DNA from 3 places in the Acidovorax sp. KKS102 genome. Region 3 is predicted to be linked to each of the others. Evidence: predicted binding sites of a transcription regulator. Region 3 holds the regulator's gene; each other region holds the start of a gene.
The links. Region 3 encodes FNR, which switches genes on or off when oxygen is low (the NO sensors DNR and NnrR bind a similar motif). Its sites were predicted from a motif close to TTGATNNNNATCAA; they were not measured.

Region 1: a site for FNR is predicted at 2,384-2,397, ahead of C380_RS21760 (TraR/DksA family transcriptional regulator). Genes of this name have one in related genera too.
Region 2: a site for FNR is predicted at 2,729-2,742, ahead of ubiM (5-demethoxyubiquinol-8 5-hydroxylase UbiM). Genes of this name have one in related genera too.

The regions. Positions count from the first base shown of each region.
Region 1 covers NC_018708.1:4,743,720-4,747,985, reverse strand. Annotated here, with positions in the region: gene C380_RS21780 (Rrf2 family transcriptional regulator) at 1-363, shown strand, start outside; gene C380_RS21775 (MarC family protein) at 460-1,053, opposite strand; gene C380_RS21770 (VOC family protein) at 1,050-1,463, opposite strand; gene C380_RS21765 (hypothetical protein) at 1,515-1,889, opposite strand; gene C380_RS21760 (TraR/DksA family transcriptional regulator) at 1,952-2,323, opposite strand; gene C380_RS21755 (glutathione S-transferase) at 2,447-3,094, opposite strand; gene C380_RS21750 (DUF2946 family protein) at 3,217-3,588, shown strand; gene C380_RS21745 (TonB-dependent receptor) at 3,669-4,266, shown strand, end outside.
Region 2 covers NC_018708.1:152,683-156,948, reverse strand. Annotated here, with positions in the region: gene C380_RS00740 (BCCT family transporter) at 1-993, shown strand, start outside; gene C380_RS00735 (hypothetical protein) at 1,140-1,571, shown strand; gene C380_RS25745 (IS30 family transposase) at 1,589-2,098, opposite strand; gene C380_RS25740 (helix-turn-helix domain-containing protein) at 2,020-2,559, opposite strand; gene ubiM (5-demethoxyubiquinol-8 5-hydroxylase UbiM) at 2,828-4,099, shown strand; gene C380_RS00720 (class I SAM-dependent methyltransferase) at 4,180-4,266, opposite strand, start outside.
Region 3 covers NC_018708.1:3,393,470-3,397,735, forward strand. Annotated here, with positions in the region: gene C380_RS15540 (sulfite exporter TauE/SafE family protein) at 1-143, opposite strand, end outside; gene hemN (oxygen-independent coproporphyrinogen III oxidase) at 149-1,531, opposite strand; gene fnr (fumarate/nitrate reduction transcriptional regulator Fnr) at 1,721-2,443, shown strand; gene C380_RS15555 (hypothetical protein) at 2,544-2,840, opposite strand; gene C380_RS15560 (FixH family protein) at 2,896-3,174, opposite strand; gene ccoG (cytochrome c oxidase accessory protein CcoG) at 3,239-4,266, opposite strand, start outside.

The sequences.
Region 1 (4,266 bases), 1.4 Mb from region 3:
GGCGGCTACACGCTGGCGCGGCGGGCCGAGCAGGTGTCGGTGGCAGAAATCATCCTGGCCGTAGAGAACCTCAAGAACGACGAGCTGCAGAACCTGGGCGCAGGCCAGGCTGCGCAGGTCAAATCCATGACGGGCGAGCTGTGGACCAGCTTCAACTCCCGCGTGATGGAATACCTGCAGTCGGTGACGCTGCAGGACCTGGTGGAGCAGGCCCTGAAGCAGGGCACGGTGGTGGAAGAAAAGGCCCCCGCTGCCCGGACCAAGCTGCCCCTGGCGCCCAAGCCCCGTCCGCTGATGGCGCGGGTCAATGTGCCCAACTCGGTGTTTGCGTTGGGGAGCATGCCAATCCTGCAGCGCCGCTGAGTCGGAGGAAGCACGCGGTGGTGCGAGGCGCCGGGTGCGGCGCCAAGCCCTCCGACGCTGGCGCAGGGGCAGGCTGCCCGGCGGCTGGCGACTACGCTACAACTGGTGCGCGAGCTGCTTGATGCCCCGGATCAGCATCTCGACCGAGATCGCGACCAGGATCAGACCCATCAGGCGTTCAAACGCCATCACCACGCGTTCGCCCACCAGACGCTGGATGCGTTCGGCCAGCAAGAGCACCACGGCGCACACGGCCATGGTGACGCACAGCGCGCCCACCCATTCCCATCGCCGCTCCGGCGCCTGGGCCACCAGCAGCATGACGGTGGCCAGTGCCGAAGGGCCTGCCAGCGCAGGAATGGCTAGCGGCACGATCAGCGGCTCGCCTGGCAGCTCCGCCTGCGGGCCGTCTGCCGACGGAAAGATCATGCGCAGCGCGATCAGAAACAGCACCACGGCGCCGGCAATCTGCAGCGACAGGTCGCTCAGGTTCATCACCCGCAGAAACTCCGCCCCGAAGAACAGGAACACCAGCAGCAGGGCAAACGCAATCAACACCTCCCGCAGGATCACCCGCGCCCGGCGCTCGGGCGCCACGCCCCGCAGGGCATTGGCAAAGATGGGGATGTTGCCCAGCGGATCGGTGATCAGCAGGAGCAGGATGGTGGCTGAGGCGAAGGTGTAGCTCACGTTGCGTACACCGCGTCCAGCGAGCGAAAGCCCTTGATCTCGATCGGATTGCCGCTGGGATCGTGGAAAAACATCGTCCACTGCTCGCCGGGCTGGCCTTCAAAGCGCACCTGCGGCTCCAGCACGAAGGCGGTGTCGGCGGCCTTCAACCGCGCGGCCAGTGCATGCCAGTCGGGCAGTTCCAGAATGGCGCCGAAATGCGGCATGGGGACCAGGTGGTCTCCCACATGCCCGGTGCGGGCGCTGGCAAACGGTGTGCCCAGGTGCAACGAGATCTGATGGCCAAAGAAATCGAAGTCCACCCAGGTGTCGGTGCTTCGGCCTTCCTGGCAGCCCAGCAAGCCGCCATAAAAGTGGCGGGCGGCGTCCAGGTCGGTGACGTGAAAGGCGAGGTGAAAGAGGCTGCGCATCCCGCGGAGGATAGCAGCCAGGGGCCACGCCGTGGGGGGCCGATCCGTCGGTCAGGCGACCGACGGATCGGCGGCCATGTTGTCAAACTTCTTGAAGTACTGGCGCGCCATGGCCACCAGCTGGGCGTCTGTCGGATGGTCGGCGGCCACCGAGTCCACCACCACGCTGGCCACGGCCGCATGGTGTTTGGCGGCCCAGTCGCGGAACTGATTGCGCACCAGGCCTGGGCCGGCCAGCAGCACCTCGCGGGTGTGGCCCAGGGCCTGGGCCACTTCGGCAAAAAACGGCGCGAGGTCCTCGGCCTTGCCCTGGTGCTTGTGGTGGCTGCGGGACTTGATGCGCTGGGCTTCGGCGTGTTCGCGGTCGAACATCACCACATGGGCTTCGGATTGGTCCATCCAGACAACGGCGTGAAAAGTGCTCATGAATCGGCTTTCTTGAAGTGATGACAAAACGGGAAGGAAGAGGGCGGAGCGGGCGAACCTGCTCACGCATCACGCGGGTGTTGCTCGGCCTTTTCCTGGCAATGCACGCAGCGCGCTGCCTCGGGTTGGGCGTGCAGGCGTGCAGCCGTGATGTGGGCGCCGCAGTCCGTGCACTCGCCATAGGTGCCCGCTTCGATGCGGGCGAGGGCGGCTTCGACAGCGGCCAGGTGCGCGGTTTCGCGTTCGCCCAGGGCAAATTCCAGTTCGCGCTCGGTGGCCACCTGGGCGCGTGGGTCTTCCGGTTGCCCAAAGTGTTCAGCGGCCACTTCGGCGCGCCCGATGACGCCGCCGCGCTGTGCGGCCAGCTGGGCCAGCAACTCGGACTGCTGGGTCAGCAACTGCTGGCGAAATGGGGCGGCTTGGGTCTTGTCCATGCGGGGTCTCCTCGGGGTGATCGGATACCTGCATGGTGCGCCTGTGCCCGCCGCGATGGGTTGACCAAGGTCAAGGGATGGCGCGCGGTGTCACTGCCCGGTTGACACCGCTGCGGAGCGGGCTCAGCGCTTGGGCGGGCGCGCCAGCATTTCGGCGGTGTTGGTCTTGCGGTCCACGTTCACGCGCTGCACATGGGGGCGCTCGGCCATGCGGGCCAGGTAGTCGCGCACGGGCAGGTCGGCCAGGTAGTCCTTGCCGTAGATGATCTTGGTGGCCGAGCTGACCAGCGGCAGGTGCACGATGGCCGCGCAGTCGGCCATGGTGAAGGTGTCGCCGCCCACGTAGGGGCTGAACTGGGCCAGCTGGCCGAAGGCGGCAATGTTCTTCTGCAGCTGTGCGCCGACCTTTTCCTTGGCCGTCTCGCTCACGGTGCCGCCAAAGAAGGCCTGGGGATACAGGTTGCGCGCGACCAGCTCCAGGTGCAGTTCCAGGAATGTGATCAGCTCGCGCACCTTGGCGGCTTGGTAGGGGTCGGCCGGGATCAGCGGGTGCTCGGGATGGGCGGCTTCGATGTAGTCGGCCATCACGGCAGACTCACACAGCGGTCCCTGCGGCGTGCGCAGGTAGGGCACCTTGCCCAGCGGGCTGGCGCTGCGGTCGGTTTCGCCCACCCAGGCCAGCTCTTCGGTGAACGGCAGGCCCTTTTCGAGCAGGGCCAGCTTGACCTTGTTGTAGTAGTTGCTGGCCGAAAAGCCGCAGAGTGTGAGCATGGTGTGTCTCCGATGTGTTGTAGGGGCAAACGCACATCCTAGGCCCGCACCTGGTGCGGGGCGGTCACGCAGATGACCCGTGCGCTGGCTGGCGCGGACTGCGCACCTACAATGGCGCCTCCATGTCGTTGCCGTCCCTCCAAACCATCCGCAGCCTTCGCTGGCTCGCCCGCTGTGTGCTGGCGTGGTTTGTGTTGTCGATCGGCGTGGCCGTTGCGTCGCCGCTGGTGCACCCGCAGGCCATGGAGCTGATCTGCTCAGGCTCGGGGGCGATCAAGGTGCTGGTCAAGACCGACGACGGCGCCAAGGAGCTGCCCAGCCACACGCTGGACTGCCCGCTGTGCGCGCATGTGGGCGCTCCCCCTCCCGCATCGCAGGCCCAGCTGCCTGTGGTTCACCCGCTGGCGCATGCCCTGCGCCCCATCCCTGCCGCGCACATTGCAGCGCGCACCGCCGCGCCCCTGCCGCCGCGCGGGCCCCCATCGCTCTCCTGAAATCGCTATTGATTCGATAGCTGCTGGCGCATGATTCACTTGCGCTTGCGGCCTATTTGGTTTGATTTTCAGGAGTTTCCATGCGCAACAGCCGCATGGCGCTGGCCGTGGCCAGTGCCTTTCCCCTCGCCCTTGGCATCGCGTCCGCTGGGGCTTCATCCGCTTTCGCCCAGACCGCTGACAGCACCAGCACCACCAGCCATGCCCCGGTCAAGGAACTGGGCGTGGTCACCATCACCGGCGGCCAGCCCACCTCGCTGCCCACGCAGATCCCCACCACCATCGAGGGCGTGACGCGCGAGCAGATCGAGCACTCGATCAACGCCACCGACAGCGAAGACGCCCTCAAGTACCTGCCCAGTCTGCTGGTGCGCAAGCGCTATATCGGCGACTACAACCACGCCGTGCTGTCCACCCGCGCCTCGGGCACGGGCAACCCGGCGCGGTCCATGGTGTTTGCCGATGGCATTTTGCTGAGCAACTACCTGGGCAACGGCCCCACCAACGCGCCACGCTGGATGCTGGTCACGCCCGAAGAGATCGAGCGCGTGGACGTGCTCTACGGCCCGTTTTCGGCCGCCTACGCAGGCAACTCGGTGGGCGCGGTGGTGGACTACGTCACGCGCATGCCGACGAAGTTTGAGGCGCACGGGCAGGTCAGCACCCAGCACCAGCCGT
Region 2 (4,266 bases), 2.0 Mb from region 3:
ATGGGCGCGCTGCAGATCAACAGCGGCCTGGCAGCCACGATGGGCGTGCCGGTGAACGAGGCCTGGCAGGTGGGCATCATCGTGGTGACCACGGTGCTGTTCCTCACCTCGGCCGTGTCGGGCGTGGCGCGGGGCATCAAGTGGCTGTCCACCATCAACCTGGTCATGGCGGCGCTGCTGGCGCTGGCGGTGTTCGTGTTGGGCCCCACGGTGATCATCATCGACAGCTTCACCAAGACGCTGGGCAGCTACCTGAGCGAGTTCGTGCGCATGAGCCTGCGCATGACGCCGTTCCGCGACAGCGGCTGGGTGAGCGGCTGGACGGTGTTTTACTGGGCCTGGTGGGTGAGCTGGTCGCCCTTTGTGGGCCTGTTCATCGCACGCGTCTCGCGCGGGCGCACGATTCGCGAATTCATCCTGGGCACCGTGCTGGCGCCCACGCTGGCCGCGTTTGTGTGGTTCTCGGTGTTCGGCGGTACGGCGCTGCACCTGGAGATCATGCAGGGCGTGCCTCTGTCGGAAGCCGTCAAGGCCGATGTGTCCACCGCACTTTTTGCCATGTTCAACGCGCTGCCCTGGGGTGCCGTGATGTCGTTCGTGGCCACCGTGCTGGTGCTCGTGTTCTTCGTCACCTCGGGCGACTCGGCCACGCTGGTGTTGGGCATGATGAGCACCGGCGGCAATGAGAACCCGTCGGCGCGCGTCAAGATCACCTGGGGCGTGCTGGTGTCGGGCATCGCCATCAGCCTGCTGCTGGCCGGCGGCGTGAAGGCGGTGCAGACCGCCACCATCGTGTTCGCGCTGCCGTTCACCGCCGTCATCCTGCTGATGGCGCTGGCACTGTGGCGCGGCGTGAAAGCCGACTGGGAAGCCGACGACCGCCGTGACCGCGCCCTGCGCCGCCGCATGCGCGAGATGGTGGGCCCAGCGCCCAGCGCAGGCCACCCGGCCGCACCCGACACTTCAGCACCCCGACCAAACGCCCCGCGCTGACGGCGACCGGCCCACCCTTGCGGCCCGTCATGGAGATGCGGTCTGACACACAAGCGCCCCCCAGCCGGGGGTGAAGGTGGGTCTATCATCCGCAGCCACATTGGTGTGCGGCAACGGGCCGCAACACATCCTCGACGTCGCTGCCCATGAAAATGCTCCTGTCCGCCTGGCCCGCCCTGGCCCTGTTGTTGCCCGTGCTGTGGCTGGTGTCGGTCATCGTGTTGCTGGCCAAGGGCAACCGGCGCGCGGTGGCGCAGCTGATGGCCTTGCTGGCGTGTTTTCTGATCGGTGCGCTGCTCATGGAGTTCTTCACCTTCATGGGCGCCCTCATGGCCCGATCGGGCAGCCAGCACGCCACGCCCACACTGGGCGCCGGCACGCGCCAGTTGCTGGAGACCATGGCCAACCCCCGCTCCATCACCGCGCCGCCGCTGTCGCTGGCGGCTTGGGCGGCGTACAGCATCCCGGCGGGCTACCTGTGGCTGCTGGTGGCGTGGGTGCTGCACCTGCGCGGCAAGAAGGCGGGCCCGGCCAAAAAGAAGTCCGCCAAAAGCCCGCGCAAGGCTGCCAAAGACTGAGTTTTATGGGGGCGGTTTCAACAACGAAGTGCACCAGTCCCCAGTGTAAGTGGGGTCACTTTGTAGCCGTGGAACACCTCATGCGGAGTCTTCCAGCCCAAGCATCTGCGGGGTCGGTGGTTGAGCCGGTACACGGCTTGGAGCACCTCTTGCTCGCTGGCCTTGCCCAGATCGCTGCCCTTGGGGAAGTAGTGGCGTAGCAGCCCATTGTGGTTCTCGTTGAGTCCTCGCTGCCAGGGGCTGTGCGGGTCAGCAAAGTACACCTTCGTCTTCAGGCGTCTGTGCACCCACCTGTGCTCGGCGAACTCCTTGCCGTTGTCCAGCGTCAGGGTGTGGCGGCGCTTGGGATGGGGCCTGAGCATTTCGATGATGGCCTGGCCCACCGGCTCGGCCTGGCGCCGCTGCACACGCTGCGCCAGTGTGTAGCGCGAGCGCCGCTCGGTCAGGGTCACCAGCCCTGCCAGCCCACCCGCACCCGAGACGATGGTGTCGCCCTCCCAATCCCCCAGGCGCGCTCGCTTGTCCACGATGGCGGGGCGCTGTGCGATACCCACGCGATCGCGCAGTTGCCCCGCACCCTGTGTGCCTTGCGCCGGCAATGGCCGCAACGCAGGCGCGGTGCAGCTTGTCCCATGCGGCGCAGCCGGTTGTAGATGCAGGTGTGGCTGATGCGCAGGCGCCTTTCCAGCCCCAGGCGGGCGGCTGCCTGCTGAGGCGACAGGTCCAGCTGCAGATACGACAGCACCAGCTCCCACTGGGCACCGTCAAAGCGCTGAGCGTTGGTCTGGCCGCTTTGGCGCGAGAGAGCCTGTTGATGGGCGTTGTGGGCTTGGTAGGCTGTGCTGGCGTCGCTGTTGCGCCGGATCTCGCGGGCAATGGTGCTGCGGTGGCGCCCCAGGCGCAGGGCTGTCTGTGTGATCGACAGCCCCACGTCGCGCAGGCATTGGATTTGGTAACGTTCGCTTTGGCTCAGATGGGTGTAGTTCATGGTGCACTTGGGTTGACTGGCAGGTCACACAAGTCATCTTCACTTACTTGTCTGGGCCTACCTTTTGGCAACGTGCACTTCGTTGTTGAAACCGCCGGGTTTTAGCCCTGAAGCGCTAGAACCATATGCCTGAACAGCTATTTTTTATATAGCACCACAACGCCATGGCTTGACGCAGGGCAAAGCGTGCCCCGACCCGCCCGCCCACAATGGCGCGCGGCCCCCCCGTCCCGGGGCGGGCACCTTGTCACCCTGCATTCCTCCCGCCATGACCACCCACCACAGCGACGTCCTCATCGTCGGCGCAGGCCCGGCGGGCCTGTCGCTGGCAACTTCCCTGGCGCAGGCCGGGTTCACCGCCACCGTGGTCGAGCAGCAGAGCGACAGCACGCTGGCCGCGCCCGCGCCGGACGGCCGCGAGATCGCGCTGACCCACCCCAGCCGCGACACATTGCAGCGCCTGGGCAGCTGGGACCTGCTGGCCGCGCATGAGGTAGGCACCATCTGCGAAGCCCAGGTGCACGACGGCCCGCTGGGCCAGCACAGCGCGCTGCAACTGAGCACCCCGCAGACCCCGGAGGGTGCAGCGCCCGGCGCGCTGGGCTTCATCGTGCCCAACCATGCGCTGCGCCGCACCGCCTACGCCGTGGCGGCGCGCACGCCGGGGGTTCAAATCGTCACCCAGGCCCAGGTCACGCGCGCAGCCACGCTGGCCGGGCATGCAGAGCTGGACTATGTGCCGGCCGGTACCTCTGGGGCGCCAGCCCAGCGCCTGACGGCCCCGCTGCTGGTGGCCGCCGACAGCCGCTTTTCGGCCACGCGCCGGCAGCTGGGCATCGGCGCGCAGATGACCGACTTTGGCCGCACCGTCATCGTCTGCCGCATGCACCACGCCCTGCCCCACGGCAACGTGGCCCACGAATGCTTTGGCTACGACCGCACGCTGGCCGTGCTGCCCCTGCCCGATGACCCACAGGCGGGGCATGCGCTGTGCTCGGTGGTGGTCACGGCGGGTGCGGCCGACGCGGCGGCGCTGATGGCCCAGAGCGCCGAGGCCTTTGCCGCCCAGGTCCAGGCCCAATTCAACGACCGGCTGGGGCCCATGGCGCTGGTGGGCGAACGCCACGCCTACCCGCTGGTGGCCGTGTATGCCCAGCGCTTTGCGGGCCACCGCTGCGCGCTGCTGGGCGACGCCGCCGTGGGCATGCACCCGGTCACGGCCCATGGCTACAACCTGGGCCTGGCAGGGGTGGAGCGGCTCACGGCCGCGCTGGTGAGCGCGCGCCAGCGCGGGCAGGACATCGGCAGCGCCGACGCGCTGGCCCCTTACGCCCAAAGCCACCACCGCCACGCCTGGCCCATCTACCAGGGCACCAACGCCATCGTGCGCCTGTACACCGACGCCCGCCCGGTGCCCCGCCTGCTGCGGCAACTGGTGCTGCAGGGCGCGCGGCGCCTGCCACCGCTGCAGGCGGCCATCATGGGGCAGCTGACGGGCCAGCCACCCCAATGGATGCGCGCACTGGCGCTCAGGCCGTAGCCGCGCCCTACAACAGGCGCAGCGGGAGTAACGGGTAGCCCCCACTGCGGGCAATTCGCCAAAGACGACTCAGTGGGACTTCATTCCCTGATTCCCAGCGTCGCCAGGCCATACAGCGGCGCACCCAGGCACGGGCGCCACAGCAAGTCCATGGCGATGCCCGGCCA
Region 3 (4,266 bases):
ACCACCCGCTCGGCACTGCCCTCCGCCAGTGGCGCGCCGCCCTGCCCCACGAGCGCTCCACAGGGCGCGGAGCACATGGCCAGGCAGTGGGACCCGCCAGCGAGTCCCATGAGCAGAGCAGTCCAGCCGACCGTGGCAAGCATAGGTATCAGATGATGCGCGAAAACCGGGCGCGGTTGCGGTCTGCCTGCAGATAGCGGTCAAAAACCATGGCGATGCCCCGCACGAAGAACCAACCGGTCGCAGTCACTTCAATGCCCTCTGGCCCAACGCGCACCAGCCCTTGCTCCTGCATGCCTTCCAATTGGGCCAACTCCGCCGCGAAATACTGGCGGAAGTCGATCAGCCATGCCTGCTCCATCGGCTCGAACAGCAGTTCCCCCTGGCACATCAGGGCCATGATGGCCGCACGGCGCACCAGGTCGTCGCGCGTGAGCGCCAGCCCCCGCACCACGGGCAACCGCCCCTGGTCCAGAAAGTCGTAGTACTCATCCAGCGTCTTGGAGTTCTGGCTGTAGGTTGCCCCCACACGGCCAATGGCCGATACGCCCAGGCCGATCAAATCGCAGTCCGGCTGCGTGCTGTAGCCCTGGAAATTGCGGTGCAGGCGCCCCTGGCGCTTGGCCACGGCCAGTGCATCGGTGGGCAGCGCAAAGTGGTCCATGCCCACGTACACGTATCCAGCATCCATGAAGGCATCGAGCGAGCGCGACAACATGGAGAGCTTGCTCGCGCCCGTGGGCAACTCCGCAGAGATGATGCGGCGCTGTGGCTTGAAACGCTCTGGCAGGTGCGCGTAGGCATACAGCGCGATGCGGTCAGGCCGCAGTTGCGCCACCTGGGCCAGCGTGCGGTCAAAAGACTCGGGCGTCTGGCGCGGCAGGCCGTAGATCAGATCCACATTCACCGAGTCAAAGCCCAACGAACGCGCAGATTCGACCAGCGCAAACACCTGCTCGGCAGGCTGGATGCGGTGCACAGCCTTCTGCACTTCGGCATCAAAGTCCTGCACGCCAAAACTCAGCCGGTTAAAACCCAGCTCAGCCAACAGTGCAAGACGCTCTGCATTGACGGTGCGAGGATCCACCTCGATCGAGTATTCCCCCCCAGGCGCCAGCGTGAAGCTGCGCTTGAGCATGGCCATCAGCTCCCGCAATCCATCATCGGATAGGAAGGTGGGCGTGCCACCGCCCAGGTGCAGTTGACTCACCACCTGTCCTACGCCACAGTGCGCGGTGTGCAGGTCGATCTCGCGGCTCAGGTAGCGCAAGTAGACCTCGGCGCGGTCATGGTGCTTGGTGATGATCTTGTTGCAGGCACAGTAGTAGCACAAGGATTCGCAAAACGGGATGTGCACGTACAGGGACAGCGGCATGGCCTTGGCCAGCGTGCCCGAGCGGCGCTGTTGCAGCGCCAGCACATAGTCTTCCTGACCAAACGCCTCCACGAAACGGTCGGCAGTTGGATAGGATGTATAGCGGGGCCCTGGCACGTCAAAGCGGCGCAGAAGGTCTGGCGAAACAGCAGTCATGGGGAAATTTCCTTGCGTACACCTTGACTGTGCCGTAGGCTCCGGGACATGTCCTTGACCTGCATCAAGTGAACCCGCAAGCGATACGGCGACAATTTGATGAAGGTCAGCCGCTTGCCCGCGCTCTGTATTCAGGTTCGTGTACGGCAAGCGCGATATGCTTGACCGCTAACCCAAGCCCATGTGTCTATGAACCCGCTCACCATCAAAGTCGCCTGCTCCAACTGCAACCTCCGCGAGCTGTGCATGCCCGTGGGCTTGAACGAAGAGCAACTGCAGCGCATTGACGAGGTCGTTGCTGTCCGCCGCAAGGTCAAGCGCGGCGGCACGCTGTTTCGCAATGGCGAGTCCTTCACGTCCCTGTACGCCATCCGCACCGGTTTTTTCAAGACCTGTGTAGCCACCGAAGACGGGCGCGATCAAGTCACGGGCTTCCAGATGGCGGGCGAGATCATCGGGCTGGACGGCATCGTGAACGACCACCATACCTGTGACGCGGTGGCCCTTGAGGATGCCGAGGTCTGCGTCATGCCTTTCGACCGCATAGAAGAACTCTCCCGCGAAGTCACGGCCCTGCAGCACCACGTGCACAAGATCATGAGCCGCGAGATCGTGCGCGAACATGGTGTGATGCTGCTGCTGGGCAGCATGCGTGCCGAGGAGCGCCTGGCGGCCTTCTTGCTCAACCTGGTGCAGCGCCTGCATGCACGGGGTTTCTCGCAATCAGAACTGGTGCTGCGCATGACGCGCGAAGAGATCGGAAGCTACCTGGGCCTCAAACTTGAAACAGTGAGCCGCACCTTCTCCAAGTTTGTGGAAGAAGGCATCGTGGAAGTCAAACAGCGCCATGTGCGCATCCTCGACACCGATGCCCTGCGACGCATTGTGAACAGCCAGCAGACCTGCCACTGATTACGGCCCCTCGTCGGCTGAGAGTCGGGGCCGTACCAAAGTCCGCCGGTCCCTTTTAAAACGGCATGCAGCGCATGCCCGCATGAACGGCGAAAAAGGCTCAGGAGCAAGACGACGATGTCTTGCGGCAATCGTCAGGGCGCTCCCCGTCGGGCACGGGACAGCGGTTGACCTCAAACGGGGACATGGACAGTAGCGTGGTCAATGCGCTGGTGGCCATGGTGATGGCCCAGAACACAAAAAATGCGAGGGTGTACACCCCCTGCCTCGACAGCGCCAGAGGCTGCCCGAACCAGTGCAGGTCCTGGGGGTCCACCATGGCAAAAACCAGCATCTCCAGCACACCCGCCATCAAAAAGGCGGGCCATGCAATCCACATCAGGCGTTGCGTCCACATATAGGTTCTGTCTCCTGGTGCTGCCGGGGTCGCCAGCGTGTGCGACCCTGGGGTTTCAGCGTGGTTGGTCTTGCACAGGGGTGGCCGCATGGTTGCGGGCCTTGAGGGCCGGCGCCAGACTCTTTTCCGGCGCCACCAGTGTCTTGTTGATTTCGATGCCTTGGCGGTAGTAGTCCTCCGCCACCACGGGGTCGGGCCGCGAAATCGCCAGCCACAGCGTCACAAAGCCCGCCACGATCACGATCAGAGGCCCGGCAATCACCAGCCACACATGGCCAAACTTCCACCAGGGTACGGTTGCCGCCGGGGTTGCAATGGCAGGGTTTGAAGACATGGTGCTTTACTCCTCAACAATATCGGTCAAAGTGCGGCCCTGAAGGGCCCCACCGGAATACCGCTCAGCGCGGTACAAGGAACACGGATTTCTCCGTGACATGGGCCGCTGCTCCTACGGCCTGCACATCAAACTGAACGGCGTGCGATCCGGGCGTGGCGGAACCATAAGGAATCTGCAACCGCACGGCCACCCAGCGAGACTCTGCCGCGCCAATGTCCACTTCAGCCTCGGAAGCCACTTCGAGCCCCTCCAGGCCCCGCGCACTGATGCGATAACGCTGCTCGCCCTCGGTGGCATTCATGATCTGCAGCCGGTAAATGTTCTCCAGCTTGCCACCTGCCACGATGCGCGAGAGCGCAGCGCGGTCCCGCACCACATCCACCTTCAGCGGCGTGCGCACCACCAGGCTGGCCAACATGGCCACGCACAGGGTGACCAGCACGGCGCTGTAGATCAGCACGCGGGGGCGCAGCACGCGGCGCAACATCTGCGACTGCGTCCAGTGCTTGGCCACGCCGTTCTGGGTCGAATAACGGATGAGCCCACGCGGGTACTGCATCTTGTCCATCACGGTGTTGCAGGCGTCCACACACAGGCCACAGCCGATGCATTCGTACTGCAAGCCCTTGCGGATGTCGATGCCCACGGGACAGACCTGCACACACAGCGAGCAGTCAATGCAATCGCCCAGCCCCTGGGCTTTGTAGTCGATGTTCTTCTTGCGCGGACCACGCTGCTCGCCACGTTCAGGGTCGTAGGTAACGATCAGCGTATCTTTATCAAACATCGCGCTTTGAAAGCGCGCATAAGGGCACATGTACTTGCAGACCTGCTCGCGCATGAAGCCCGCATTGCCATAGGTGGCAAAACCGTAGAACAGCACCCAGAAAATCTGCCAGCTGCCCTGGAACGCCAGCAGCTCGCTGCCCAGCTCTCGAATGGGGACGAAGTACCCCACAAAAGTAAACCCGGTCCACAGGGCCACCGCGATCCACACCACTTGCTTGAAAAACTTCTTGCGGATCTTCTCGAACGTCCAGGGGCCGTTGTCCAGGCGGAGCCGGGCACTGCGATCGCCTTCGATCTTGT